DNA from 4 places in the Peribacillus sp. FSL E2-0159 genome. Region 4 is predicted to be linked to each of the others. Evidence: predicted binding sites of a transcription regulator. Region 4 holds the regulator's gene; each other region holds the start of a gene.
The links. Region 4 encodes Rex, which represses fermentation and respiration genes when NADH is low (regulators of the CRP and FNR family bind a similar motif). Its sites were predicted from a motif close to TTGTGAAATATTTCACAA; they were not measured.
Positions count from the first base shown of each region.

Region 1 (7,827 bases), 280 kb from region 4:
CAGTCTCCTCACTTTTAATTGTTTTTTCCAAAATACACTAAAATCCAAGAATTCAGTGTGTACGTTAGCCTCTCAATCTGAATAACAAGTAATTTAGAATTTTTTATAATGAAAAAAGCACCTAAATGAGATGGGATTACACAATAAAAAGACTTATAAAAAAGGACGGTCTTTTTAAGGACCGTCATCTTAATGTTCTTTTAAGCTAAATTACTTATTAATGGCACGGAACGTTCTTGGAGGCTATCGGAAAACAAACTATAAGAAATGACTTTCTTCTTGTACTGTTTAACTACATCCACGTGGTCATTGTAAATGTACACAAATAACCTAACATCCTTTTTGCCTCTTTTAGTATCAATGACCAATGGAAAACCACTATTCTCGGGATTCAAAAACAATTGCTCGTTCCCAGGGAATATATGATTTTTTTTCAAAAATCTAGCGTTATTAAAATAATTAATAACTTGAATTTTTTCTTCACCTTCCAAACGTTTTCCGTCAAAGGTTACAATCGCATTCTCGTCACTAATTTCAGAGTGTATTTTAAATTTGCTGATAATCCAATTAACCGCATCGGTTGGAAGACAGGAAACCAATATTTTTAACAAACTCAATATAATAGTCAAAATCAAAACCGGCAATGTCAATTTCATCATCTCCGCTACGTTTATAAATTAATTCTTATATCAAAAGGACTGACAGTTTTTCTTAGAGAATGTGTCCGTTCTATTAACGTTTTACTTTAGTAAAACCTTGCACTTAAACGCAAGGGCGCACTCCAAAACGGGAAAATTTTTCGTTTAATAAATATAATGTTCCGAAATGGTTATACTAAACAAAATGGGTCATCCACATCCTTCTTATCCATACAAATTTCTATGAATGAAGTGGATAAAGCGGTATATGTTCTCAACTAAAACACAAAAAAACTGGGCGTCATCAAGACGCCCAGTTTTCCGGAATGGATTATTGATATCCCCAGACCATTGTTAGCAATGTACCGAAAATTGTTACCAATGCAACGAACAATCCGTAATAAACGTTTGTGTAAATCGATGCTTTATCTTCAGACTCTCCTGCATGCATGAACATAACAAACTGAAGTGCAGCTTGCATGAAAGCTGTAACGAGTAGAATGATCACAGCCATTTTAAGTGAGAGATCAAACACAATAACTGATAGAGCGACCAAAGTCAGGATTAGTGAAAAGGCAAATCCCATAACTTGGCCCCGTGGGAATAATTCTTTCATATTACATCATTCCTTTCAGGTAGACGAAACTGAAGATGAAAATCCAGACAACGTCCAAGAAATGCCAGTAAAGTGAAAAGATGAAAGCCTTGTTTGTTGTTTGTGGAGTCATACCGCGCTTTTTAATCTGCATGATAATGAAGGTTCCCCAGAATAAACCAAGTGTAACGTGAGCTCCATGCGTACCTAGTAATGTGAACAAACTAGATAAGAAAGCACTTGTTTGAATCGTTGCTCCTTCATGTACATACTCCACGAATTCATAAATTTCGACTCCTAAGAAGCCTAAACCAAGAATAAGGGTGATAATGAAGAAACCAATCGTTGCTTTCTGTCTGCCAAGTCTCATTGCATTGATTCCAAGACCTATGGTAAAACTACTAGTTAAAAGAAAGATTGTTTGAAACATTAGGGTTGGGACTTTAAAAAGATGTTCCCCTGTTGGACCATTTCCAGTACCATCAACTAATACAAAATAAGTGGCGAACAGTGTAGCGAAAAGAGCTATTTCTGCCCCCAGGAAAATCCAGAACCCAAAAATCTTTAAGCGATTTTCTTCCGTGCTATATTCTAGTGGCAGCGAGTTATCTATTTTCATTACTTAGCACCTCGCAATTTATTTTCAGTTTCTTCGATCTCTTCAACAGAGATATAACGTCCGTGATCTTTTTCGAATGAACGGTGAATCATACAAGCAAAGATACCGATCGTTGCAATGATTGCAATGATCCACATGCTGAATACCAATGCAAAGCCCCAAACGAAGAAGATACAGCTCATGATAAACGGCACGCCACTGTTATTTGGCATATGAATCTTTTCTACTTTACCACCAAATAATTTAAAGCCTTTTTTCTTTGAATCCCAGAATGCTTCCGTAGAATCAACTGTTGGCACGATTGCAAAGTTATATTCAGGGATTGGTGTATGTGTAGCCCACTCTAGAGAACGTGCATCCCATGGATCGTTCGAGATATTTCTTGACGCATAACGAGTACTCCAATAGATATTGTACACAATAAGTGCAAAACCTATTGCCAAGCCAATCGCTCCAACGAAAGAGAGCATATTCAATGGACCATACCCTGTTGATTCAGAGTACGTATACATACGACGTGCCTGCCCATCTAAACCAGTGATGAACATCGGGAAGAATGTTACATTAAAGCCGATTGTAATGAACCAGAACGACCATTTCCCAATTTTTTCGCTCAACATAAAACCGAACATTTTTGGCCACCAGTACGTGAAACCAGCAAGTACGGCAAATACAGTACCAGGGATTAAAACGTAGTGGAAATGAGCTACTAAGAACATTGTATTATGGTATTGGTAGTCAGCACTTGCCATGGCAAGCATTACCCCTGTTACCCCACCGAGCGTGAAAATCGGAATGAAAGCTAAAGAGTATAGCATTGGAACGGTAAATACGATTTTACCTTTCCAAAGTGTGAACAACCAGTTGAAAATCTTAACACCAGTCGGGACGGCAATTGCCATCGTGGTAATCGAGAAGATACCATTAACCATTGCACCGTGACCCATTGTATAGAAATGGTGAGCCCATACAATGAAAGATAAAGTAGAAATAGCTACCATGGAGATAACCATCGAATTATACCCGTACAGGTTACGACGTGCAAATGTCGAAATGATTTCACTGTAAATACCGAAAGCTGGAAGAATTACTATATAAACTTCAGGATGTCCCCAAACCCAGAACAAGTTCGCCCAAAGCATATCGCTACCGCCATTGGCCATCGTAAAGAATTGAGTTCCGAATAGACGATCCATTGTCATCAACGCAAGTGCCACTGTCAATACAGGGAAAGCGAAAACGATAATGAAGTTTGTGATCAAGATAGACCATGTGAACATTGGCATTTTCATTAAGTTCATGCCAGGTGCTCTCATTTTCAAGATTGTTACGATAAAGTTGATACCAGTCATTAATGTACCGATACCAGCTATTTGAAGTGCAATCGCGTAATAGTTCGAACCTACTGATTCACTGAAATCGTTACTTGCCAGCGGGAAGTAAGATGTCCAACCTGCATCAGGGGAACCACCGACTACGAAAGAGATGTTAAATAGCATTGCCCCCATGAAGAATAACCAGAAGCTTACTGCGTTCAGACGTGGGAATGCTACGTCACGCGCTCCAATTTGTAATGGTGTAACAATGTTCATTAACCCAATGATAAATGGCATAGCCATGAACAAGATCATGACGACCCCGTGTGTTGTAAATACCTCATTATAGTGCTGTCCATCCAAAAGACCGTTATCTGGAATAGCCGTTTGAGCACGCATCATAAGGGCATCGACGCCACCACGGAAAAGCATAAGCAGTGCTGCCAAGATGTACATGATACCAATACGTTTATGGTCAACCGTTGTTAACCACTCACGCCATAAGTAACCCCATTTTTTAAAATAGGTAATTCCGGCAACAACCGCAATCATGGTTAAACCAATGGCAACCATGGATGCATAAATCGCAGGACTTGGATGAGGTACGGCAAATCGATCAAAGTAATCCATACTTTTGTGACTCCTTTCAGGAAAATATTCCTTATCTTGTAAACCTAGTTGTTTTATCGAACGAAATTAATTCTTATTGATCATGATTCATGTTGCTGTGTTCTGAATGTTCCTCGTGTGAATCCTTGGAATCATTTTCTTCAGTATCAGAAGATCCGTGGTCATGACCAGCATTTTCCCCTTCAGGAGCTGGTGAAAACTCTAAGTGAGTTCCAGTGTAAGTGGATTGCCCTACATGACCAGGTTTTAATAATTCATTGAATTTTTCCTCAGTAATCGGTTTAGCAGTAGCTTTAATTTCATCTACCCACTTATCGTATTCTTCTGCAGACAGTGCATTAACGTTAAACGTTTGCTGAGCAAAACCTGAACCACTGAAGTTTGAATTTCGACCCATATACTCACCTGGTACATCAGCTGCTAAGTGCAACGTATTAACCATGTCCGACATCGCGTATTTTTGTCCTCCAAGTTGCGGAATCCAGAAACTTGAGATTGGACCGAATGAGTAAAGTTTAAATTCGATTGGTCGGTTAGTAGGTATAAACAGATAGTTGACTGTTTCGATATCTTCTTCCGGATAACTAAAATGCCATTTCCAGTTGGAAGATGAAGCGTAAATAACTAAAGGTTCTTGATCTCCGTACCCTTTAGGCGTTGCCTCAACTTCATTTGTTGTTTTAACAGTAACAACGGATAGGAAAGCGACGATTAAAATTGGGATCGCAACCCAAATTATTTCAAGAACCTTACTTCCTTCTATATGAGGCGGTTCATAATCATCACGTTGTTTGGAAGCACGATATTTCATTATCATGAAGATATACAGTACCATAACGACAAGGACGACAAAGGCCATTGTCCATATCGAAATCATAATAACATCTGCTTGTGTTGCAGCTACTGGCCCTTTAGGGTCCAAGACCATTAATGGGTTATCGCAACCGGTTAGCACAGTGGCAATTGTAAAAAGTATAGTTAATAGAGCCCATTTTATTTTCATAGTACTACCCCTTTCTTACATAATAAAATTCCAATTGGTAATTATTCGGACAAAGTGTTACCATGTTCACAAACCCGACATACCAATATTAATCCCAAGTGTAAAAAAAGACAATATAAAGTGACATCTGTCACATAAAGTTCAATAAAGAGCAGTAAGAAGATGGTAAATGAGCAGAAATGTTCGAAAATCTTCAGCAAATGAAATATAATAAATGTTTAATAAATTACCTATGGAAAATTCACTTATCAGTACTGGATTGCAATTATACCGGTCACTTCCCGTTTAATATTACTCTAATATAATGAAATAGAATTTCCACATTATATTCACCGCGTTTATTACCTCAAAACTTCTTAAGATTATGAATTATATTACCTATCCTGTTAATTAGATATATATCGTTGTGAAACGTGATTTAAAACGGATTTTCTTCACTCGGCCATGGAAGTTGGCAAATGGTTGCCGCATTGTACAAAATGCTATATTCATGCTTCAATCCCCTTATGACCCAACACTGATCAATATTATATATATATAAGGAAACAACGAGTGTGAAATGTAATTGATTCTTTCTTCTCGCATTACTTATTGACCTGTCAGTATTCCTAAAGAGGTCATGGGTGGAAATAATTCAGGTGTCAGTTAAACTTGTTGTAACTATAGTCAAGTTGTTTAACTATCAATTTCAGTAGGACAGGACAAAAACTATTTTGGTTCAATCAACTCCGACTTTTGAAAACTCACTACTCAAAACCCCATATTGATAACGGAATCCCTTTTGTATCTTCAAGTAAAAGTACATAAAAAAACCACAAAAAAAGGACTTTTTAAAAGTGTCCTTTTCTCGTGGATATAGTTCAAAATGTAATGTGAAAACTTCCTGGCGTTCAGGCAGTTTGGTTTGAATGTCCAAGCACATCGTATGTATTTCAAAGGGTTGCTGAAATATTTTTTTTGTACATAACGAGTGCAATATATTGTATTGAATTAAAAAGCAGCCAACTGGTAATTAAACCAGGTCCTATACGGAATGAAAGCGCATTCAATTATTCATATTAAATTGATTTAAATTCTTCAGAAAGGCGAACAGCTGGTTATGTTCATCCATGTTAGTTAATCTGAAGATAGAATGCCATTTCATTACGCTATATTCCTGGTTTTAGTTACTGAATTCTGTACTTCTTTTTGTTTGAGTTTTAGCCTTTGATTTAATTTTTATGATTTTAGTCGTTTCCGGTACAATTCTTTCACCTTTATGTGTATTCATTACCATTTCTTCTGTCAGGACAAAAAATATACCAACTAGAAAAATTGCAGCTGCGCTTAGTGTGATGGCAATTCCAACAGCGGTAAATATATAATCTTTATTGTAATCGCTTACAAAGAAACTTAAAGCAAAAATAATAATTCCGATTACACAACCTGTGCCCGATACCCATTTCACTGCATCTAACATCTTCTGATTAGCTTCCATAATTTCATCCCCTTTCTTTCTATTTTATGACATTTCACAATTTTGTCAAATCTTTTCTATTTTTTAACATATTCACGATGAAAACCTTGACAAATAGAAGGCGCCACTATTCACTTTTAGGTATTCAAGACTATATCAAGAATTTGCAAAACAGTACAAATACACTATCTATTTTTCCGATAGTAACCTTTTGTATCCTATTAAATAAGGGTTTGTACAATTTGAACGTTGATTTCCACTCCAGGCACTCGCTTTCCGCGGGCTGTCCAGGAGCCTCCTCGGCGCCTTTGCGCCTGCGGGGTCTCCCCTGGACTCGCTTTCCCCGCAGGAGTCTCGCACCTTCCGTTCCACAACTTTGGTTTAACTTTTAGATAAAAACTTTTTGCCTAAATCTTTATTGTTCCAAAAGAAAAGTATGGTATATGTTGGACTACTTTAATGGGACTTAAAAATTTGTCGATGCAGGCGGTGCTTACTTTCGCTGCCTTTAATTTAAAGAAGATGGCCAAATGGACATGGTAAGTTCCAAAAATCGCCTAAAATTCAAAGGGAATTTCAAAAGGGTTCGGAATTTTATAATTCCGAACCTCTTTTGTATACAAACTGAGGCCCCTGATCGATACTCAGGGGTCTTACCACTTTCTATCGTTTTTGCAAGGTTAACGTTACCGTTTTCTCTTCAGTACCCCGATATACTTTAACCTTTACTTTATCGCCGATTTTCTTATCTGTATATAAGTACTTCCTTAATGCAGCGGCTGTATTTATTTTCGTTCCATCAATCTCAACGATGATATCCTGTTGCTTGAGCCCTCCATTCGCCGCAGCCGATCCTGCTTCTATACTCGTCACCATTACACCGGACTTTACGGCTTCAGGAACATTTTGAATGTAATATTGCGGCAGTTCTTCCATACTAGCCAAACTAACTCCTAAATATGGACGCGTGATTTTTCCATTTTCAATCAGCTCCGTAACAATCGGAATCACATCATTGCTTGGTATGGCAAACCCTAAGCCTTCCACACCGTTTTCGGAAATCTTCAAGCTGTTTATGCCGATTACTTCCCCAACGGTGTTAATCAATGCACCGCCGCTATTGCCGGGGTTGATCGCTGCATCTGTTTGGAGGACATCAAGTTCCCACTCCCCATCCGAGGTATCGACTGAAATGGAGCGTCCGGTCGCACTGACAATCCCTTGTGTAACCGATCGTGAAAAATCAAGTCCAAGTGGGTTGCCAATTGCCAATACTTCTTCACCTGGACGCATGCTATCAGAATTACCGAATTTAATTCCCTCCGGTGCTTTCGAGGCATCAATTGTCAAAACCGCTAAATCCGTCAAAGCATCCGCGCCGACAACCGCTGCCGTTGCCTTTTGTCCATCATACAATGAAATTTCGACTTCCTTAGCTCCTTCAATAACATGATTGTTCGTGATGATATAGGCTTTCCCATCAGCTTTTTTATAAATGACCCCTGAGCCAGTACCGCTCTCTACCGTTTCGCTCTCCGTGCTTTGCTGCTGGTACGGGTTCTGGTTTTGC
Region 1 is NZ_CP152053.1:576,272-584,098, reverse strand. Features, by position in the region: gene NYE63_RS02900 (YfmQ family protein) at 201-650, opposite strand; gene qoxD (cytochrome aa3 quinol oxidase subunit IV) at 970-1,254, opposite strand; gene qoxC (cytochrome aa3 quinol oxidase subunit III) at 1,256-1,852, opposite strand; gene qoxB (cytochrome aa3 quinol oxidase subunit I) at 1,852-3,798, opposite strand; gene qoxA (cytochrome aa3 quinol oxidase subunit II) at 3,872-4,801, opposite strand; gene NYE63_RS02875 (hypothetical protein) at 5,964-6,278, opposite strand; partial or broken gene NYE63_RS02870 (hypothetical protein) at 6,684-6,800, shown strand; gene NYE63_RS02865 (trypsin-like peptidase domain-containing protein) at 6,921-7,827, opposite strand, start outside.
Region 1: qoxA (cytochrome aa3 quinol oxidase subunit II) is a predicted target of Rex. The motif match lies at 4,920-4,937, and genes of this name have one in related genera.

Region 2 (7,827 bases), 1.3 Mb from region 4:
CGGCTGCTGCTTATGGGGGCATTCCGAATGTCTGTTTTGAAGTCTGAAGAAGTTCTATTCGAATATAATGAAATCATTCCTGATTCCAGCTCGCTATTCACAAGGCAGCGCTTATTGGATACAGTCGATGCAATCCATGACGCTTTAGGCCATTTAGTGACGATTTCTTTTGCGAGCAGGGCTTTTTCAAAGAAAGAAGTTCTGGTATTCACCTTTACCGAAGGCGTCTTGGAGCAGTATAAGGAAAATAGGGCGGAACGGACATTGTTGCGGAGAACGATTTTTAACTCTGGCTACCTTGGGCATATCAATGATTCCGTATGCAGGGAATTGGAACGGGTCGGCAAATTTATTTTTCGTTCATTTCTGCAAGAAGCGACAAACATCTCCAATGATATTCAAAAGGAACTGCAGAAGTTAGCACGTTACGTCTATTCTCATTCTCTTAAGAAATTTGGCCAAGCACTTCCTGCCAATAAGCAGTTACTTCTTGCCCCAAAACAAGCCTCTGCTTATTTAAGCAAGATCATGTACAACGAGACATTGGAACAGATGGTCAAGTATGCCCACCAGGCAGAATCCATCAAAAGCCTGCTTGAACGCGCTCATTTTCATAGAAACATTTCCGAGAAAGCTCTCTGCCGGGAAGTGAATGATTTAGAAATGGCTGAACATATGGAGCCCATTCTCCATAAGTACCATCAAGCAGACTTCATTCGCCATGTGCTGAACGACTGGTGCGAAAATTGGCTCATTTCCCGTGTAAAGACTGTGACCGAAGAATCTCGGGCAGAAGGAAAAAGGAAAAGTACCGATGATGATAAGCAGATCGCTGCCGAGTATATGGCGCGCATTAGAAACGATACATATGGCCAGTTGGACAAGCTGCTGACCTTGCTTCTTAAATTCGGCAATCATGCAGTGGCTCCGTCTGTCCGGAACTCCCCTCTCACAAAGAAGAAGGAAACCCTCCAATCCTATTTTGCAATCCAAAAGGAGCGTCTAGATGTTCTCTCCATTTCCTCTTAAAATCACACGGTTTAAGCCTTTTAATATGTCATATGTTTTCCAAGAGAGCGGATCCGTTCTCTTTTTTTTGCTTGTAACGAAATCTGAATGTGAATTGCAGAATGACGATTGTGGTTTGGTGATTGGCCCACTGTGGATTTCTCCTCTGAATTCGTGAATTCCATATGGATCTTGTGGATAAGGGAACTTGGGCAGCAGGTTGTTTTGACGGCAGGCAATAACCCCTGTAAGGGCAAGGGCATTTATTATGGAGTTATTCTAAGGGTCTAAGAATGGGTCTATATAAAGGAACTGAAAAAGGTTCTGATCATAAGTATGAATAAGGTGTTGAATGCGGCAGGCCACTATTCGGGTAAAGGAAATGGGCCTCCATTTAGAATGGAAAGCCCACATGACTTGTTATGGTATTAATAATATTTTCCCCGAACTTTTCCGGCTTTCAAGAAGTCTATGTGCATCCGCCCCATTTTCCAACGAAAAAAGAGTCGGTTCCTTGATGAGGATTTTCCCTGACAGAATCCATTCGAACAGCTCTGCTGTTCTTCTTGTCCGTTCTTCATGGGTAGTCAGGACGTTCCAAAGGTCTCCACCTATTAATGCCTTAGATGTATCCATTAACATTCTCGGGTCGATTTTCTCTGGATCACCGCCTGCCATCCCAAAAAACACCACAGTTCCTCCAGTCTTGGTCGCCTCGAAACTATTCATCAAGGTTTGGCCCACTGATTCATAAACGACATCAACGCCTTTACCGCCGGTTACATCCTTAATGGAATTCACCCAGTCAGATCCGTAAAGGAAAACATGATCCGCACCCATTTGTTTGGCAACAGCCGCTTTATCCTTTGATGAGGTCAAGCCAATGACCTGACCGCCCTTCATCCTGATCATCTGTGTCAGTAATTGACCGACTCCACCTGCAGCGGCATGGACCAAAATGGTTTCCCCTTCTTTAACTGAATAGCTGTCATGAGTTAAATATTGGGCAGTCAATCCTTGAAGTAAAACGGAAGCGGCCGTTTCAAAGGAAATGCCCTCAGGTAGCGGTAACAGTTTATCAGCTGGAACTGAAACCAGCTCCGCATTGGCATGGGGAACATCAGCGAACCCGACACGGTCACCTGCTTTCACATGATGAACATCTTCCCCGACATATTCGACGACACCGGCCCCTTCATAACCTAAAATGAATGGGGGATCACCCACCAAATGATAATTCCCTTTCCTTCTATATACATCAGCAAAATTCAAGCCGATTGCTTTCATTCGAACAATCACGGCTGATTTTGAATGTTCAGGTTCTGCAATTTCCCTTACGGACAGGACTTCCGGTCCGCCGAAATTATCAAAGACAAGTGCTTTCATCATCCTAACTCCCTTCAATGGTTCTTCATTCTTTAAGATATAGGATGAACCGTTTGATGGCAAGAAACACAAATAACCGCCCTGACCTTAAAGGCTAGAGCGGTCATTAAGTTTCTCAATCTGTATTGGAACCTGGGCCATTCTTTCGTTTATTCGCAGAATATTCCTTACCGTGTGCTTCATGTTCTGCAATGATGTCCGCTTTCGGAATATGGTTATTCTTTTTCGGTGAACCGGTACGGTTGCGATGTTTTTTTCCCATAATCGTATCTCCCCTTAAATTCAATAAATGTTTAATGCCTGCTAATGTTAGCTTGTCCGATTACTCTCGAAAATACCGGCAAAATAGGCACTTCATAATAAAGGAAAAATCTTTGTGGAGACCGAATAGATATAAAACTGCTATATGAGGAGGGAATACTATGTTTCCTGTATTGAACACGGAAAGGTTACTGCTACGGGAAATTCGTGAAAGTGATGCGGAAGCTCTATACCAATGTTTATCAAAAGATGAAGTCACCCGCTTTTATGGGCAGGATTCATTGGATAATATCGAACAGGCGAAGGATATTGTAGCATCTTTTGCGAAAAGCTACCTTGAAAAACGGGCGGTTCGCTGGGGAATTGAGAGAAAAGATACGCAAGAATTAATTGGCACTATCGGCTTTCATGCTCACAGTCCCAAATACAGACGGGCGGAAATCGGTTATGAAATCCATCCTGCACATTGGCGCAAAGGATTTGCGTCAGAAGCTCTTAAAGAAATTATCGCTTACGGTTTCAACAACCTTGACTTAACCCGCATCGGCGCAGTCGTTTTTCTGGAAAACGGGCCATCAAGTGAGCTTTTGCTTAAGCTGGGTTTCATCCAGGAAGGAATTTTAAGGAGTTATATTTACCAAAACGGCATCCCTCATGATACATATGTCTATTCCTTGCTGAAGTGAAACGAAAACCTTCTTTGGAGTGTTCCATTGAAGAAATTTGCAATACCCCTGCCGAATAACTGGCTAATCGAGACTCCCCTAGATGCTTGCTTTGATGAGGCCTCACAAACAGTCGGCGTAAAGGGAGCAGATTTCTGAAATCAACTGGAACCTAGATTTGGTTTGTTCGGAGCATCCGTTCCCCATTCCATTTACTTATTCGAGTCGAAAAAAATAACAAATAAATTACCTTAATATCCCAAATTACCCACAAAGAAAAGTCACCAAAACATGGCGACCCCCACTTCACGATTTAGGTGACTACAAGATAGTCGTTTAAGGCTTGCTGCAGCGTCCCTTTTGTTTCTGCTTTATTATCTATCTGAATCCCTGAACGGATCATTTTCGTAACAACTTCAGGGCGTAATCCAGTCACCACAGCTTTACAGCCCATCATTGCCGTTCCATCGAGGATTTTCATTAAATCATTGATCATTTCAACTTCCATATCAATGATACCGGATAAATCCAAGATCAAGGTCTGTATCCGCAGCTTCCCTATCTCCATCAATACTTTTTCCTCAATTATCCGTATTCGTGAATAATCAATTGTCCCAATTAACGGAAGGACACAGGTGCTGGAATTGACTGGAATGATCGGGACGGATAGATTTTCCACCAAGTTTTGCTGAGCCAGGATCAATTTGTCTTTGTAATCGGAGTAACTGACGAAAAAGGATTTAAGAAATAAATCAACCTTTTCATTCACTTTTTTCTCTAAATCAAAAAAGACCTTGGAATTCTCCATAAACTCTTTCTTAACCTGTTCGAACTTATAAAGAAAGGTCCAAAGCGTTCTGCGGATAGCCTGAATCCATTCCAGCTTGAATGAAAGCGTCAAGGAGTGGGTCGCCCACGTAACTCCCTCTTTTTCGGCAAAGGCAATCATATCCGTTTCATTCTGTTCCACTATATAACGGATGAGCTTATGTGCATTATTCAAAAGGTCGACATTTCCAATCAGCAGGATTTCTTCGATTTTATCCCTGACATTGACTGCTGCTGATAAAAGATATTCTTCAAACTCACTTTTATTCTGCAAAAGGAATTCCATTATCTTATCTTCCTCATAAACAAAACTCACTCTCTCCACTCCCTTTTTGTAACTTTCAACTGTGATTTTTGTTACTATTTACTTTCTATATTGGTGGGGTTTATTCCTGCTAATTGTTCATATATAAAAGAGATGGCAAGTAAATGGATTAAAACCGGTTATATTTCCTCGCCTGAAAAAACATTCTTCGATGTGGAAGAAAATATCAGATGGGTGGACGATTTCCCATATTTAATGGCTTCATCGACGAAGTCTTCCAGCGTTTCCATGGAAAATGTACTTATTTTAATAAGATAACTATATTGACCGGCTAACCGGTGGCATTCGAGAACTTCCGGATGGCTCAAGCTAAATTGATAAAAGTCTTTGCATCTATCCGTTTCGAATAATATGAATGCTGTTATGCTCCTATCAAGTTTTTCAAGGGATATTTCCGTTTTATATCCTTTTATCACTCCGCTTTCCTCTAATTTATTCACACGTTCTTTCGTTGCTGGTGCCGTTAAGGAGACTTCATGTGCCAATTCTTTCATGGACATGCGCCCGTTATTCTCCAGTAAGGAAAGTATCTTTTTATCCGTCCGATCCATTTCAATCACCCTCACTTTTTATTATTAATAAAAATCCATTAAATACATTATAAAATAAACAGAAGCGAGATGATTACATAATTTATCGTATGTATTAGGCAATTTCAATTTTATATAATAAAGACAAATATAAATAAGGGGGATGCTGCTATGAAAAAAGTATTGATGCTGCTATCCAATGGATTCGAAGCGGTTGAAGCAAGTGTGTTTACGGATGTATTGGGCTGGAATAAATTAGAGGGGGATGGTACCACTGATTTGGTTACAGTGGGACTTCATGAACAATTGAAATGTACATGGAACTTTATCGTGCAGCCCGAATTGACCATCGATCAAGTGAACCTTGATGACTTCGATGCTTTGGCCATTCCAGGAGGTTTTGAAGAAGCCGGTTTCTATGAGGATGCCTATGATCAGAGGTTTCTTGATGTGATCAAGTATTTTCATAATAAGAACAAAATCATAGCAACTATTTGTGTAGGTTCTCTCCCACTTGGAAAAAGCGGGATATTGGATGGAAGAAAGGCCACTACGTACAACCATCCAACCAGTAAGAGACAGGGGCAGCTAAAAGATTTTGGTGCGATTGTCGTTAATGAACCGATTGTCATCACGGACAATATCATTACATCCTACAATCCTTCCACAGCATTCGATGTTGCCTTTACGCTCTTGGAAATGCTCACTTCAAAAGAAAATTGTAAACATGTGAAGGAATTGATGGGCTTCCATTAAAAATGGCTGATGAAAAAAGGTTCCGAATGAATTCGGAACCTTTTTCACCTTACTTCCAATAAGCCAATGAACGGGTTTTCATAGATTCACGGAACTGTTTTGTTGATTCTGGCAGGACTTTATTCGTTGCGTAATCGATGATGACGCCATACTGGCGAATGACATCCAGACTATCCAGTTCGCCATTGGCGAATTTATCTTCAACGCTTTGTATGTTTTCCTCAAGCCATTGTTTTCGGTTGGTTCTGATATTTTAAGTAAACATAACTGTTTCGCTATGCTTACACAACAATCTTATTGATCAGGTGTTTCCGATGTGCCTTCCTCACTGTTTTTGAGGTAAACTTCAGAAATTCCATTCATACCTTCCAAAAGTTGCGCTTTAGTATATTCCATACTGCCAACCATTTTATGAAACTTTTTATCATTATTCTCTTCTGTAAGTTTAGATACTAAATCGGTCACGTTTTTTCACCTCCATCATTTTAGGATGGCAAATCAAGATGGAAATATGTATGATAGGGGATAATGATTGACAACCTCTTAAGGTCCATTTTAGGTAAAGAATGGTACCTTCCTTTGGAATTTATACTTCGAAAAAGCAGGAAATGATTATTTTATGGATCTTTTTTAAAAAATCAGCTGTTTTCAAGCTACTAAAGGGATATACTATAGGATAGCTTTTATTACATTTTTGTTAGTATTTCTTCTTGTCACACATTGTGTAATATTTTACAAGTTTTTCTATTTACATCAACAAAATGCTTATTGCAAAGGAGAATTGGATATGTCAGAAACGATTACCCAATCACAAACTGAACAACTTAATGCCCGCCAAAAACAATTAGATGTACTGGACCAATTATTAAAGCCTGAGGTTCAGGAATCATTGAACACTTTAGTTGAGCAGTTACCAAAACTGACTGAATTAGTGAATATTTTAACAAAGTCTTATGATTTCGCTCAATCGGTTGCGACTGATGATGTTTTGAAAAATGATACGGTCAGCGCCATTTCGGAGATCGCGACTCCTGTAGTCCATTCAGTAAAAGGGCTTGCGGCTAATGCCCTCGAAGCTAAGGATCGTGCTGAAGTAAATAATGATGTGATCGGTCTTTTTGGTCTGTTAAGGATGATGAAAGATCCGCAAGCACAAAAACTTTTCCGTTTCGCCCAAGCTTTTCTTGAGGTCTCTTCAGAACGTAAAAACCAAAAATAATTTGATAAACTTTCAGTAAGAACGGGGGATTAACTATGTCAAAACAAATCGTCATCTTAGGTGCAGGTTACGCAGGATTACTATCTGCCTTATCCGTACGTGAATATTATAATAAAGATGAAGTGCAGGTTACAGTGGTGAATCAATTTCCAACGCACCAAATCATCACCGAATTGCACCGTCTTGCAGGCGGATCCATTTCTGAACAAGCCGTTTCCATTCCTTTGGAAAAGCTTTTCAAAGGAAAAGATATCGACCTTATCATTTCCAAAGTGGAGTCTTTCTCAGTCGATAACAAAGAAGTGAAACTTGCCAATGGTTCCACTTTATCTTATGATGCCCTGGTTGTTGCTTTGGGAAGCCAAACAGGATTCTTCGGCATTCCGGGACTTGAGGAAAACAGCATGGTCTTGAAATCCGTAAATGATGCAAACAAGATTTACAAACATATCGAAGATCGCATCCGCGAATATGCACAAACGAATAATGAAGCGGACGCAACCATCGTGATCGGCGGCGGCGGATTAACAGGCGTCGAGTTAATCGGTGAAATCGTGGATCATTTCCCTAAAATCGCCAAAAAGTTCGGAGTGGACTTCAAGGACTTGAAAATCAAGCTTGTAGAAGCTGGTCCAAAAATCCTTCCGGTCCTGCCTGATCACTTAATCGAACGTGCGATGACTAGCTTGGAAGCACGCGGTGTTGAATTCTTGACAGGTCTGCCTGTAACGGGTGTTAAAGGAAATCAAATCGAATTGAAAGATGGACAAACGATAACTGCTAATACGCTTGTTTGGACAGGCGGAGTTGCGGCTCTTCCTATCGTAGGCGAATCAGGCCTTGAAGTGG
Region 2 is NZ_CP152053.1:4,873,487-4,881,313, forward strand. Features, by position in the region: gene NYE63_RS23755 (hypothetical protein) at 1-1,029, shown strand, start outside; gene NYE63_RS23760 (quinone oxidoreductase) at 1,429-2,394, opposite strand; gene NYE63_RS23765 (hypothetical protein) at 2,510-2,656, opposite strand; gene NYE63_RS23770 (GNAT family protein) at 2,817-3,341, shown strand; gene NYE63_RS23775 (STAS domain-containing protein) at 3,634-4,464, opposite strand; gene NYE63_RS23780 (Lrp/AsnC family transcriptional regulator) at 4,593-5,024, opposite strand; gene NYE63_RS23785 (DJ-1/PfpI family protein) at 5,175-5,759, shown strand; gene NYE63_RS23790 (hypothetical protein) at 6,054-6,224, opposite strand; gene NYE63_RS23795 (DUF1641 domain-containing protein) at 6,547-6,978, shown strand; gene NYE63_RS23800 (NAD(P)/FAD-dependent oxidoreductase) at 7,014-7,827, shown strand, end outside.
Region 2: NYE63_RS23795 (DUF1641 domain-containing protein) is a predicted target of Rex. The motif match lies at 6,480-6,497, and genes of this name have one in related genera.

Region 3 (7,827 bases), 1.9 Mb from region 4:
AAGAAAACGGGTGATGAAAACGGACCGAAAATCGTCGTTACGGGGCATATGGACGAAGTTGGTTTCATGATCACCCAGATTGATGATAAAGGATTTTTGCGTTTTCAGCCGGTAGGGGGCTGGTGGTCACAGGTAATGCTGGCCCAGCGCGTGACGATCGTTACAAGTAAAGGTGATATAACTGGCATTATCGGTTCCAAGCCGCCTCATATCCTGTCAGCGGAGGCGCGGAAGAAGCCGATTGATATTAAGGATATGTTTATTGATATTGGTGCATCCAGCAAAGAAGATGTTAAGGAATGGGGCGTCAAGCCAGGAGATATGGTTGTGCCATATTTTGAATTCACGGTCATGAATAATGAAAAGATGCTGCTCGCCAAAGCTTGGGACAATCGAATTGGCTGTGCAATCGCCATTGATGTGCTTAAACAGCTGAAAGACAGCGACCATCCTAATGTAGTTTATGGAATTGGTGCTGTGCAAGAAGAGGTCGGCCTGCGTGGCTCCAAAACATCCACATTCAAAATCCAGCCGGATATCGGTTTTGCCGTTGATGTCGGCATTGCTGGTGATACACCGGGGGTTACCGAAAAAGAAGCGATGAGTAAGATGGGGGAAGGCCCGCAAATCGTCATATATGATTCATCGATGGTGGCACATAAGGGATTACGCGATTTCGTCACCGACACGGCTGATGAAATGAATATTCCTTATCAATATGAATCGATTCCAGGCGGCGGAACGGATGCTGGCTCCATCCATTTAACGGCAAATGGTGTGCCTGCACTGGCGATCACGATTGCCACACGCTATATTCATTCACACGCAGCAATGCTTCACCGGGATGATTATGAGAATGCAGTTAAGCTCATTGTTGAAGTGATTAAACGCCTCGATCGTGAAGCGGTTGATCGGATCATTTACGAGTAATATAGTGAAAGTTAAAAATGGAGAGGCCTAATCAGGTCCTCTCCATTTTCTATTTCTACTTATCTTCGACGATTATATAGACCGCTTTGATGGGTCCATGGACGCCGACGACAAGGTCCATTTCGATATCAGCAGAATTGCTCGGCCCTGTTATGAAATTGATGCAGGAAGGAACGACTTCGCCCCGGGTAACTTTTGAACGGATGGCCGCAGCAGCCTGGGTCATTCGCGGGACGATGGTGCTTTTTGGAATGATGGAAACATGGCAGGAAGGAAGGAAGCTGATGGAACGGCCGTGGTCCTTGTCGCTGAACAAGACGACGGTCGCTGATTCTGCTAGTGTCATCTCACTGAATGTGATTCCGATGTTAGCACTTTCTGCCTTTTCGATATTTTCCTTCCCGGCTTGGTGATCCCATATATGGACATCTTTTTCCTTTAAGATACCCTCTAACCCATAGTCGAAAAATCGATCGTCCTTAGGGATGATCAAGGGTCCGTTTCCAAGTTCCTCGATCACCTGTTTTAAACAATGCATCACTTGCTTGGAGTCGGTAACGTGAAACTGGGTATGCACCCGTTTACATTGCTCCTCCAATTCCGCGACAAGATCATTTGGTGTCGCATTTTTCAAAACTTCTTTTTGGGGGGCGTGCTTCCATTCCGGAACGGAGATGCCTTCCGTAATAGGAGCCCTTCCCAGGTTTTTGGCTATTTTGTTTAAAAATGTCCCTTCATTGTGGATGGTTCCATTCATGATGGTTTCCCTCCTTTTTCCCGATTTTTGAACCAGTCCCGAAAGCTCTCTTTCCCAGGAGCAGGGAACTCGCGGCTTTCTGTCCAAGTTTTGAGTGGTCCCGGTCCTTTCGAGATGATATCCCCCGTTTTAAAAGGTGACATCGCTGATGGGGCCATTTTGGAGCCGAACTTATAAAGCATAGGCGAGGCAGCACCGATACCGAAGGCCTTCATGGCCATCTTTTCTGAAAATGGCGCCATTTTTTCCTTTTCCACGATGACTTCACGATGCTTCCTCAGTAAATCATGGAGAGGAATCTTTACCGGACAAGCATCAGTACAGGCTGCACAAAGAGTGGATGCATATGGTAATTCCTTGAAATCATCATATCCTCCAAGTAAGGGTGAAAGCACAGCACCGATTGGTCCCGGATATATTGAACCGTATGAATGACCGCCAACCTGGCGATAGACCGGGCAGACATTTATACAGGCAGCACAGCGGATGCATTGAAGAACGGATTGAAATTCAGTTCCTAAAATGGAGGAGCGTCCATTATCTACGATCACAAGGTGAAATTCCTCTGGCCCGTCTATATCGCCTTCATCACGCGGACCGGTAAGTGCAGTGATGTAACTGGTCAATCTTTGGCCGACAGCGCTTCTTGTCAATAAGCTGACAAGGACTTCGAATTCATCGAATGTAGGCACAAGCCGTTCCATTCCCATCACGGTAATTTGTGTTTTTGGAAGGGCAGTGACCAAATCGGCATTTCCTTCATTCGTCACCAAACCGATCGAGCCCGTTTCTGCAATTGCAAAATTACATCCGGTAATTCCAACATCGGCGCTTAAGAAATCTTTCCGCAGAATGCCCCGCACATGGGCGGTAAGCTCTTCCGGTTTTTCGGTTTGCGTATATGCAAGCTTTTCTTTAAAAACATCCCTAATCTGCTCTTTATTTTTATGGAGAGCAGGTGCGACGATATGGGAAGGGGGATCATGATCATCCACTTGTAAAATGTATTCACCAAGGTCCGTTTCAACGACATCGAGTCCAACTCCTTCAAGAGTTGCATTCAAATTGATCTCTTCCGTGACCATCGATTTTGATTTCACGACCTTTTTGGCATTCTTTTTTAAAATGACATCCTTAATGTATCCGCTTGCTTCTTCAGCCGTTTCAGCGAAGAAGACATGACCGCCCCTTTTCGAAACGTTTTCTGCAAGCTGGTGCAAATAGAAATCAAGGTTACTAAGCACATGCTGCCGGATTTCTTCCCCAAGGGACCGCCAATCCTCCCAGCTTCCCAATTCATCAACGGCAGTCAGCCGCCGTCCGTGTAATCGTTCTTGGGCACTCGATACGGCCAAACGCATAAAATCATTATGTATTCCTTCATCCACCCGGTCTTTAAATTTGGCAGAGCTGGTTTTCATAGCCATAAGTTTTTCCCTCCTCGCTTTCTTTAAATACTATTCAGGACTTCCGCAATATGAAGCACTTTCACCGGCTGCCCCTTCCTTTGAATCCGTCCGCCGATATTCATCAAACATCCTGCATCCCCGCCGATTAAAAAATCGGCCCCGGTATCTTCAATATTGCAGACTTTCTCCTCGACCATTTGCCCGGAAATGTCACCCATCTTAACCGAAAAGGTCCCCCCGAACCCGCAGCAGTTTTGGGCATCCGGAAGTGGTGTCATTTCCAGCCCCCTGACATGGCTTAACAATATGGCAGGGGCTTCCTTCACCTTAAGCAGTCGTGTCATATGGCATGAGGTATGATAAGTGGCCTTACCCTTAAGGGTCGCCCCGACGTCAGTCACTTTTAAGACATCCACGATGAATTGGGTCAATTCATATGTTTTAGCCGCTAATGATACTGCTTTCTTTTCCCATTCGGCATCGCCTTTGAAAATGACCGGATATTCTTTGAACATCGCTGCGCAGGAACCGGAAGGGGTTACGATGTATTCAGCACCCGCGAACGTTTTAATCATCTTTTTCATAGCTTCCTTCGATTCCTTTGTATACCCGCTATTATATGCGGGCTGTCCGCAGCATATCTGGGACTCCGGGAAATCGATCTCACAGCCTAATCTCTCGAGTAGCTCCACTGTCGCTTTGCCGACATTGGATTGAAACAAATCCACTAAACATGTTGCAAAGAGAGTAACTTTCAATCTGAACTCCTCCTTTTTCAAATAGGTTAACAGGTCATCTGATGACTAAAAAATGGAAAAAGGAAATGGTTAAGACCAATTTCCAAGATTTTTTTATAATGAAGTAATCGTTTTCAAAATAATATATCAATTTAATCCTTTTTTGTATAGGGTATTTTTGAAATTTAAAGGAAGTTCAACTACGCTTTTGCTGATTTTTTTGGATGACCCGGTCCAGTGATTCCTCGACGCTTTGAAGGTGAAACAGCATGGCACTGCGGGCTCCGTCTTCATCCTGTGCCACGATTGCATCATAAATCCTGACATGCTGCTGGTAAAGCTGCTTAAGTGTCATCTCTTCGGAATAAAGTGCAATCCGACGGATATCACGCATCTTTTCCGTCATTAATTCTGAAACGTGGTTCATCAATGTAATAAGCAGCTCATTTTGTGATGCGTTTGCCACTGCAACATGGAAGGCGATATCCGCTTTATCACTTAGCTCTTCATCATCGGATACCTTTTCCATATCAAAAAGCCTTTCCTTCAGTTCGATAAGGTTTTCTTCCGTTCTCTTTATCGCTGCCACCTCTGCCGTACCGGACTCAAGTATTTTCCGAACTTCCAGTAAATGCTTGATATTGTCTTGATCCATCAAAAGAGCGGCAGACAAGGGATGGTTCATGATGGTAGGGTCGAAGGTTTTAACGAATGTTCCTTCACCTTGTTTTATTTCAATAAGACCCATTGAACTCAATGCACTTAAAGCTTCGCGGATGGCCGGGCGCCCGACTTGGAAATTTTCCGCAAGCTGCTGAATGGAATCCAATTGTTCACCTGGTTTCAGGCTGCCTGACCGAATCATTTCATAAAGTTCATCGCTGACTTCTTCATAAATTTTTTTCGGCTTTATTTTTTTATATACCAAGTAGTAGCACCTCTATTTTCTATGAGTTTCTCTGGTTAATATTATATAACACAAATGATCTTTGACACTTCCAGAAGGTTAAAAAAATCACCGGAAAATAAAAAAAATCTTGATTTTATATTTTCAATCATTTAATTTTAATGAGTACTCATCAAGTCATCTGATGACTTTGAATATTTGGATATGTAAGGGGTTTCAATTAGCGGTTAATTTCTGAATTTTTTAAAAAATTTATAGAAAATGGAGTCGAAATGAATGACATGGACACAAAACTTTACGCCGATCACCGATAATTTAGTTTTATCATCTCTTGCCGCACTCATTCCAATTCTTTACTTTTTTTGGGCACTTACCATCAAACGGATGAAAGGTTACATTGCTGGTATAACCACGTTACTTGTAGCTCTTGCAGTGGCTGTATTGATATATGGAATGCCTGCAGGAAAAGCAGTGATGTCTGCTTCACAAGGAGCCGTATATGGGCTGCTCCCTATCGGATGGATAATCATCACTTCCGTATTTTTGTACAAAATGACCGTTAAAAGCGGACAATTCAATATCATTCGTTCTTCGGTGCTTTCGCTTACGGAAGACCGCCGCCTTCAGGCATTATTGGTGGCATTTTCTTTCGGGGCATTTTTAGAAGGTGCCGCTGGATTTGGAGCACCGGTCGCCATTTCAGCCGCGCTTTTGGTCGGTCTCGGATTTAACCCGCTATATGCAGCTGGGATTTGTTTGATCGCGAATACCGCTCCGGTAGCATTCGGGGCGGTTGGAATACCGATCATCGCCATGGAAGGCCCTACTGGCATAGCCGCCATGGAGATTTCAAAAATGGTCGGCCGCCAATTGCCATTCCTTTCGGCTTTCATTCCGCTTTATCTCATTTTAATAATGACTGGGTGGAAAAGGTCGCTTGAAGTCTTGCCGGCAATTTTGGTTTCCGGATTTTCCTTTGCCATCACACAGTACTTAAGTTCAAATTTTCTTGGGCCCGAATTACCGGACATCCTTTCAGCATTAGTGTCACTATTTGCATTGGCGATCTTCCTTAAATTCTGGAAACCCAAAACGATCTTTCGCTTTGCATCCGAGGAAACGGCAGCAGCTGTTGAACCTTTATCTACAGCCGAAGCGGAAACAAAATACACGAAATGGCAGATATTCCATGCCTGGTCACCATTTCTTCTGTTAACGCTTTTCATAACAATATGGGGGATGAACCCAATAAAGCCGGCACTCTCAGGACATTATGAAGGCAACAATGTGTTGCTTGGCGGAATCAATGAAATCGGGAAACTATTAACCTTCCAAATCGAAGTCCCAGGTCTGCATAATGAGATAATCGGAAGCAATGGATTGCCGATTGCGGCTTTCTATAAAATAGAACTGCTCGGAGCAGCCGGGACCGCCATTTTATTAGCTGCCATCGTGACGAAGTTCATCGCCCACATGACTGCAAAAGATTTTTATAGCACTTTTGTTGAAGCGATGAAAGAGTTGGCAAAACCAATCTTGATGATTTCTACCGTAGTGGCTTTTGCCTATGTAACGAATGCTTCAGGCATGTCGACAACATTAGGGATGACCCTTGCAAAATCGGGTGATCTATTTCCGTTCTTCGCACCGGTTCTCGGCTGGTTGGGTGTGTTCATTACCGGATCGGATACATCAGCCAACCTCTTATTTGGCAGTCTGCAGAAAGTGACCGCTCTTAAAGTTGGGATGGAACCGGTCCTGGCACTAGCGGCGAACTCTTCCGGAGGGGTCACGGGAAAGATGATTTCCCCCCAATCGATAGCGATTGCTTGTGCCGCCGTTGGATTGGCGGGCAGGGAATCAGAATTATTGAGATTCACGCTCAAACATAGTATTTTCTTATTGCTGCTTGTTTGTGTGATTACCTTCTTGCAAAATGGCGTCCTTTCCTGGATGATTCCATAAGTAAAATGAGGCTCCCTTTTGAAAGGGAGCCTCGAAATATTTTCCAAATCCATTACAAAAAGGAGGACATACCATGCAATTGGCAGCTGTGGCAGTAAAATTGGTTCATGAGGTTCGAAAACTGATTGATGAGGAAATCATCATTATTGATCATGCTGGCACGATTATCGCCAGCACCGATAGCAGCCGTATTGGATCTTATCATGAAGGAGCCATCCACGCTTTCAACAATCGTGAGAAATTGATCATCAATAAACAGGATGAACGAAGTTGGAAAGGAGTGAAGGCAGGAATAAATCTACCTATTTTCTTCAATCAGGAAGCCGTTTGTGTCATTGGAATTACGGGCGACCCCAAACATGTTTCCCCCTATGCGGAACTTTTAAAAAAGATGACAGAGATGTTCATTCAGGAAAGCTATCACATCGAACAAGCAGAATCCAAATCACGTCTGATGGAATTCTTTGTATTTGAATGGCATCAGCTGCAGACTTTCAATGAGCTTTTCCTTCAGAAGGCCAAGTTGCTTGGGGTCGATGTTCATGCAGACCGGATCATCACCCTTGGTGAATTTAAGACTGAGGAAATCATTGAGCCTCATGTGTGGAGAACGCTTCAGATATACATAAGTCAGCAGCATCCCAATGACATCGCAGTCCGTTGGGGGAGGAACCAATTCGTCATTCTTTCAATAGCCGATTTCAATGGTTCAAAAAACCAACAATTAAAGAAATTAAGTGAACTGCAAAAAAAGCTGGAAGAGAGTTCGGGTTATAAAGTGTGTGCAGGAGTTAGTTCGCGTGCATCAGGATCCGCTTTCAGGTCAGCTTTTTTTAAAGCGGAGCGTTCCTTGAAGATCGCGTTTCCTTCATCGGGGATTATATTTGACGAGGACTTGAAGCTTGAGGTCCTGCTTGATGAAGTTACCGCTGAGACAAAACAGGAATATTTATCCCGGACTATTCAGGATCTGCTTCCTAATGAGGAGCTGCTTAAAACCCTTTCCATGTATTTTGCATGTGATCTTTCATTGAAGGAGACAGCCAGAGCCCTGCATATCCACATCAATACCCTCCATTACAGGCTCAAGCGCATAGAAGATTTGACCCAACTGAATCCTAG
Region 3 is NZ_CP152053.1:4,232,485-4,240,311, reverse strand. Features, by position in the region: gene NYE63_RS20685 (M42 family metallopeptidase) at 1-930, shown strand, start outside; gene NYE63_RS20680 (lactate utilization protein C) at 986-1,690, opposite strand; gene NYE63_RS20675 (LutB/LldF family L-lactate oxidation iron-sulfur protein) at 1,684-3,114, opposite strand; gene NYE63_RS20670 ((Fe-S)-binding protein) at 3,138-3,854, opposite strand; gene NYE63_RS20665 (FadR/GntR family transcriptional regulator) at 4,030-4,761, opposite strand; gene NYE63_RS20660 (lactate permease LctP family transporter) at 5,017-6,705, shown strand; gene NYE63_RS20655 (sugar diacid recognition domain-containing protein) at 6,779-7,827, shown strand, end outside.
Region 3: NYE63_RS20660 (lactate permease LctP family transporter) is a predicted target of Rex. The motif match lies at 4,973-4,990, and genes of this name have one in related genera.

Region 4 (7,827 bases):
AGTACATGGGTCGCTTGCCTTTATATCATATGGATGTTTATCGGGTAAGTGAATCCGAAGAAGATTTAGGCTTTGATGAATATTTTGATGGTGATGGTGTGACTGTCGTTGAATGGGCCCATTTAATAAAGGATCACCTTCCAGAGGAAATCTTGACCATTTATATTTATCGTCTGGGCGATACAAGCCGGCGTATTGTCTTGGAAGCCAAAGGCGAACGATATGTAAAGTTATGTAAGGAGATTATTTGATGAAGGTTTTAGCTATAGATACATCGAATTTTACATTAGGGATTGCACTGGTTAACGGGAGTCAAGTAATTGGCGAGTATACGACGAACCTAAAGAAAAATCATTCGGTGCGGGTAATGCCAGCAATTGAAACGTTGCTGAGGGACTGTGATACTAAACCGAAGGAATTGACTAAGATAGTGGTCGCTCAAGGTCCAGGCTCCTATACAGGGGTCAGGATTGGCGTGACGATTGCGAAAAGCTTGGCCTGGACGCTTCAGATTCCGTTATCAGGTGTTTCCAGCTTAGAGGTTTTAGCAGCTAATGGACGTTATTTTAACGGCTTGATATCTCCCTTGTTCGATGCAAGAAGAGGGCAGATTTATACTGGATTATATGAAATGGAAAAGGATTCTCTAAAGACAGTCATTGAAGATTGTAATATTCTATCCTCTGATTGGGCGATTCAATTAAAGGAATTAAATCGTCCTGTTTTATTTGTTGGTCAAGATGTGGACATCCATAGGGATGCAATTACGGATGCATTAGGCAATTTAGCGGTATTTGCTCCAGTACAGTCATATAATTCAAGGCCAAGCGAACTGGCCTTCATTGGTCTTGATAAGACTGAAGTGGATGTTCACCAGTTTGTACCGAATTATATCCGCATGGCTGAAGCAGAAGCTAAGTGGCTTGAACAGCAGGGGAAATAAACAAGGAAAGCGACCGATTATTATGAGTAAAACATTGACATTCCGAAAGATGAATACGGAAGATATCGACCAAGTGCTTAACGTGGAAAAGCAGTCCTTTACTTTACCTTGGAGCCGGGAAGCTTTTTTTAATGAATTGAATCATAATCAATATGCTGTATACATGGTGATAGAGGATGAAGGGAAAATTGCCGGTTATTGCGGTGCATGGATCGTCATTGATGAATCGCACATAACCAATATAGCGATATTACCTGAATACCGAGGGCAAAAGCTTGGAGAAGCTTTGCTCAGGAAGATGATTGAAATCTCCATTTCGATGGGTGTGGTGAGGATGACGCTTGAGGTCCGTGTCAGTAATGCAGTAGCCATTTCGCTTTATGAAAAACTAGGTTTCCAAAAGGGTGGAATCCGAAAAAATTATTATACAGACAATCAAGAAGATGCTTATGTTATGTGGGTGAATTTTTCATGAAAAAAGATCAATTTATATTAGGAATTGAAACGAGCTGCGATGAAACTGCGGCAGCTGTCATAAAAAATGGAACGGCAATACTGAGTAATGTTGTGGCTTCACAAATCGAAAGCCATAAACGTTTTGGCGGTGTTGTCCCAGAAATAGCTTCCCGTCATCATGTAGAACAAATTACGATTGTTCTTGAAGAAGCACTGCTACAAGCCGGTGTGACATATGAAGACTTGGATGCCATTGCCGTTACAGAAGGTCCTGGACTTGTAGGAGCACTATTAATAGGTGTGAATGCGGCTAAGGCTGTAGCTTTCGCACATGGAATCCCGATTGTCGGTACGCATCATATCGCGGGTCATATCTATGCAAATCGTCTTATTCAGGAGATCGAATATCCTGCGCTTTCTTTAGTCGTTTCGGGAGGTCATACGGAATTGGTGCTTTTAGAAGAACCGGGTTCTTTCAAGGTGATAGGGGAAACGCGGGATGATGCAGCAGGAGAGGCGTATGATAAAGTAGCTCGAACCTTGGGGCTCCCTTATCCTGGTGGGCCTCATATCGATAGGCTTGCACAAGAAGGCTCACCATCTTTGAAACTGCCTAGGGCATGGTTGGATGGCAGCTACGACTTTTCTTTCAGCGGGTTGAAATCAGCGGTGATCAACACTTTGCATAATGCAGAACAGCGCGGGGAAAAAATTGAACCTAAAGATTTAGCGGCAAGTTTCCAAGCAAGTGTCATAGAAGTGCTTGTAATGAAAGCTGTAAAGGCTGCAAAGGAATATAATGTGAAGCAGGTATTGCTTGCTGGAGGAGTTGCGGCAAATAAAGGCCTTAGGGAAGCATTAACGGAAGCTTTTAAGGATTTACCTATGGATATATCCATTCCGCCACTATATCTTTGTACGGACAATGCCGCCATGATTGGTGCTGCTGGCAGTGTCATGTTTGAAAAGGGAAAACGATCTGGTTTGGATTTGAACGGAAATCCTGGATTGGATATAGAAGCATTTTAATTGACGAGAAGGCAGGATCCCAAACTTCGGAATCCTGTCTTTTTTATCCTGTTAATAAAAAAATAGAATATTCTGTGGATAAAGTTTTTTTGATAATCATACTGCATGTGTATAAAGTGGTGTTTTTGTGGATAAGTGGATATGTTTCTGTGGATAATGTGCATAACTCAAATTAATGGCTAATGAACGGTAAGTGATTTGTTAACAAGTTTGTGGATAACTTTCGTGAAACATTTTAATTGGAAAGGAAAAGACCGAGTCATTTGACTCGGTCAATTGTCATTCTTCCAGTTCAGCCCATTCTTCGAGAAGATGATCCAAACTTTCCTGTGCATTATCAAGCTTTGCTTGGACTTCCATTACTTTTTCGTGGTCCTGGAAAACATTTGGATCACAAAGGAGGTCATTATATTCGTTTATTTCGGTTTCAAGAAGCTCCATGGCTGTCTCGATTTCCTCAATACGACGTTTTCGCTGGCGTTCAGCTTTTTTTGTTTCTTTATCAATTTTGTAATTTGTTTTTTCTACGGCTGTATCTAAAGTTTTCGCCTGATCCTGCTGTTCAAGTGCTTGGATTTCCGCTTGCTCCTGTTTCTTCTCTAAATAGTAATCATAATCACCGAGGAATTCTTCGTTGCCGTCTTTGGAGAGCTCTATCACTTTCGTTGCTATCCGATTTATGAAATAACGGTCATGTGAAACGAAAAGAATGGTTCCCGGATAATCGATCAATGCGTTCTCAAGCACCAATTTACTATCGAGGTCCAAATGGTTCGTTGGTTCATCAAGAATTAAAAAATTCCCCTTTTCCATCATCATTTTAGCTAGAGCAAGCCTAGCCTTTTCGCCTCCGCTTAGAGTGGAAACTGTTTTCAATACATCGTCCCCGCTAAATAGGAAATTACCGAGTACGGTGCGAATGTCCTTTTCCGGTTTAAGGGGATAGTCGTCCCATAATTCATTGAGTACTCGTTTATTGGAAACAAGGTTAGCCTGTTCTTGATCGTAGTAGCTGACTTCTACGTTCGTTCCAAAACGGAAGTCCCCAGAAAGTGCAGGCAGCTTAGAGATGATCGTTTTCAGTAACGTTGATTTTCCAACTCCATTTGGGCCAACAAGAGCTATGCTCTCTCCTTTTGTCATCCGGGAATTTATATTCTTTGATACCGTTTCCCCTTCGTATCCGATAGCCAGGTCCTGAAGGTGGAGCACTTCATTTCCGCTTTGCCTATCAATCTGAAAAGAAAAATTCGCGGATTTTTCATCACCTTGCGGCTTGTCCAATACATCCATCTTTTCGAGTTGTTTGCGTCTGCTTTGTGCTCTTTTCGTGGTGGAAGCCCTTGTGATATTACGTTGGACAAAGTCGCGAAGCTTTTCAATTTCCCCTTGTTGCTTCTCGAACAGTTTCATGTCCCGCTCATAATCTTCCGCTTTTCCCTCTAGGTAAGAACTATAATTACCATGGTATTTTTTCATGTTATTCCGGGAAATCTCATATACCAGGTTTACTACTTTATCTAGAAAATAACGGTCATGGGAAACAATAAGGACAGCTCCCTGGTAGCTTTGTAAATATTGTTCAAGCCAAGAGAGGGTTTCGATATCCAAATGGTTCGTCGGCTCATCCAGAATCAATATATCCGGTTTCCTTAAAAGCAGTTTTCCTAATGCAAGCCTTGTTTTTTGCCCACCGCTTAAAGTGGAAATTGGGGTAGAATAGTCAAAGTCAGCAAACTGAAGTCCATGCAGTACGGAACGGATATCCGCTTCATATTGATAACCGCCCTTCTCTTTGAATGCCACCATCAAAGTGTCGTATTCATTCAGCACTTTTTGGTAAATTGTTTCGTTTTCAAAGATATCAGGTCTGGCCATATCAGACTCAAGGCGACGCAGTTCCTTTTCTTGCTCTATAAGGTCCGTGAATACAGTCAGCATCTCATCCCAAATGGTCAGTTCGGATTCCAATCCCGTATCCTGGGCCATATAGCCGATGGTGACGCCTTTTGGTTTGATTATTTCACCGCCATCATGGGAAAGCTGTCCGGCTATGATTTTTAGCAGAGTGGATTTACCGGCGCCATTTCGGCCAACAAGTGCAATTCGATCTTTATTTTGAACTTCGAGCTTCATATTTGATAAAATAAGTTCAGCTCCATAATATTTCGATAGTTGATTGATTTGTAATAAAATCATAGATTTCACCTCAATTGATTATTGTTAGTGTAACGTATTTTAGTTATTATCGGCAACAGCTTGGTTCCAAGCTAAAAGAAAAGCTGTTACATAAAGTGGAATAATAGTGTATGATTTAGGAGGGGTTACTTAAATGGGAGACTTAACGCATTTTAATGAACAGGGCAGGGCCAAAATGGTCGATGTGAGTGCTAAGCCTGAAACAACCCGGACGGCAGTAGCTCAATCGAGCATTTTATTGAATGATGAAATATATGAATTGGTCACGAACCAGAAAATGAAAAAAGGTGATGTACTGGCTGTTGCACAAGTTGCAGGAATAATGGCCAGCAAAAATACATCCAATATAATTCCGATGTGCCATCCCATTGCTCTGCAAGGGGTCAATATAGCCTTTGATTGGGAAAAAGAAGAACAAGGATATAGGCTTAGGATTGAAACGGAAGCTAAGACAAAAGGGAGTACAGGTGTTGAAATGGAAGCGTTAACAGCTGCATCCGTGACTGCCTTGACTGTTTATGACATGTGTAAGGCCCTTGATAAGGGAATGGTGATCGGGCCTACATTCTTAGTGGAGAAAACAGGCGGAGTTTCCAGTAACGATTATAAAAGACAAGTAAAACAAACAGATAGAGATTAAGTTGAAAAGCATGTGTGAAGGCGGGGAAAAACAATGAACCATGACCCAAAGATACCGCAGGCGACTGCCAAAAGGTTGCCATTGTATTATCGATTTTTAAAGAACTTACATTCCTCAGGCAAACAAAGAGTTTCCTCGGCAGAGCTAAGCGAAGCTGTAAAAGTGGATTCTGCTACCATTCGCCGTGATTTTTCCTACTTTGGCGCGCTTGGGAAAAAAGGGTACGGCTACAATGTCAATTATTTATTATCCTTCTTTAGAAAAACACTAGATCAAGATGAATTGACCAAAGTCGCTTTAATTGGGGTAGGAAATTTAGGAACCGCTTTTTTAAATTACAATTTCATGAAAAATAATAATACAAAAATTGAAATGGCTTTCGAAGTTTCTGAAGAAAAGGTCGGCAAGCGAATAGCTGATGTGCCAATCTATCATATGGATCAAATCGATACACTATTGCAGGAAAATAATATTACTGCGGCTATATTGACAGTGCCTGCACAAGTAGCCCAGACAATAACCGATCGTCTAGTCAAAGCTGATATAAAAGGAATATTGAATTTTACTCCTGCACGGCTGACCGTGCCTCCATCCATAAGGGTTCACCACATTGACCTGGCCGTGGAGCTTCAGTCGCTCATCTACTTCCTGAAACATTATCCTGTAGTGGAAGAAGCCGCATTGGAGGAATGAAAAAACGCTGCATCATTGCAGCGTTTTTTTATTTTTTATTATTTTTTTGTGCGGCTTTAATCTTAAAGTGCAGCAGGATCATCCGTAATCCCGATCCAAAGTCAAGAGTCGCAATAAGGACGAGTATGTAGGCGAAGATTCCCCATCCGGAAGAATTGACGGTTTGAATCGCGATAGCGGTAAAAAGAGCTCCTAAGCCTGCATAGATGATGCCCATGAATAATGGTGATTGACGTTTCATAATAAACCTCCGATGAAGGCCTGTGCAGTATCTAGCATCTTCTCAATATCCTCCCGATATACCACTTGAAGGATGATAACAAGCGTATTCATCGCAATATGAGCGCTCATGGAAACGAGAATGCGGCCTGTTTTTGCATAAAGGAAAGCAAAGGTGAAGCCCATTGCTGTATATAAAAGAAGATGTTCAAATTCACCATGCGCCAAGCCGAAAATAACTGAGCTGATTAAAGCTGAAATAAAGAAGTTAAAGCGTTTATGAAGTGATCCGAAAATGATTTTCCGGAAAATTAATTCTTCCAATATAGGTCCAATTACTGAAGTGACGAAAATGACCATGGGGACTTTGTAAATGAGTGAAATGAGTTGCTGCGTATTTTCAGATTCAGACTCCACCCCAAGCATTTGTTCAATGCTGCCGGCAATACTTTGCGCAAAAAGAGCCATGAAAACTCCTGCAATTGCCCATAATACGGACATGGGAACGGAAGTTTGATTTCTTGTGTCCAACTTTTCCCTCATATCTTTTCTCATTAAAAAAAGAATCAAGAATAAAGCAGCGAGAAAACTGAAGACTATCCAGTATGCTGCAGACTTCACATCGAGCTCATCAGCCGGCATTCCGGTATAAGACCCGATCAGCATGAAAATGGGTACCCCAACAATACTGGATAATTGCATGGCAATATAAGTGATGATGACGAACCAATATTCTTTTTTCAAAAATGAAAACTCCTTTTATTTAGTCACCCATTCCGCTCGGAACATATGGGGACAATCTATAAACGCATACTCCAAAATGGTATCAAATATTTAGGCAGAACACCACTTAAAGGTACCCCTAACAAAACATTTTAATTACTTTGTTCAGTAAATCATTATGCTAAAGTAGTATACCCGTAATTTATCAGAAATTAATAAAAAATTTTCAATAAGATACTTGCAAAAAAGGCTCGGTTTATTTAATATTATAAATGTGTTAGCACTCGATGATGAAGAGTGCTAATAATCATGAAACAAATTATCAAGAGAATATGAGGAGGTTGTTTCACTTGTTAAAACCATTAGGTGATCGCGTTATTATTGAACTAGTTCAAACTGAAGAAAAAACTGCAAGCGGTATTGTTCTTCCTGATACTGCTAAAGAAAAGCCACAAGAAGGTAAGGTAGTAGCAGTTGGTACTGGCCGTGTCCTTGAAAATGGCGAACGTGTTGCTTTAGAGGTTGCCCAAGGCGATCTAATTATCTTCTCAAAATATGCAGGTACTGAAGTTAAATACGAAGACACTGAATACTTAATTTTACGTGAAAGCGACATTCTAGCTGTTATCGGCTAATTATACATCATACTTAACTGAACGAAAATTTTCTTAAAATTTTAGGGAGGTACTTATAAATGGCTAAAGAAATTAAATTTAGTGAAGAAGCTCGCCGCTCCATGCTTCGTGGTGTGGACGCACTTGCAGATGCAGTTAAAGTAACGCTTGGACCAAAAGGTCGTAACGTGGTTCTTGAGAAAAAATTCGGTTCACCGCTTATCACAAATGACGGTGTGACGATCGCTAAAGAAATCGAATTGGAAGATGCATTCGAAAACATGGGTGCGAAATTGGTTGCTGAAGTAGCA
Region 4 is NZ_CP152053.1:296,841-304,667, forward strand. Features, by position in the region: gene tsaE (tRNA (adenosine(37)-N6)-threonylcarbamoyltransferase complex ATPase subunit type 1 TsaE) at 1-251, shown strand, start outside; gene tsaB (tRNA (adenosine(37)-N6)-threonylcarbamoyltransferase complex dimerization subunit type 1 TsaB) at 251-943, shown strand; gene rimI (ribosomal protein S18-alanine N-acetyltransferase) at 966-1,418, shown strand; gene tsaD (tRNA (adenosine(37)-N6)-threonylcarbamoyltransferase complex transferase subunit TsaD) at 1,415-2,428, shown strand; gene NYE63_RS01635 (ATP-binding cassette domain-containing protein) at 2,708-4,627, opposite strand; gene moaC (cyclic pyranopterin monophosphate synthase MoaC) at 4,761-5,267, shown strand; gene NYE63_RS01645 (redox-sensing transcriptional repressor Rex) at 5,301-5,960, shown strand; gene NYE63_RS01650 (YdiK family protein) at 5,989-6,201, opposite strand; gene NYE63_RS01655 (CPBP family intramembrane glutamic endopeptidase) at 6,198-6,923, opposite strand; gene groES (co-chaperone GroES) at 7,253-7,537, shown strand; gene groL (chaperonin GroEL) at 7,597-7,827, shown strand, end outside.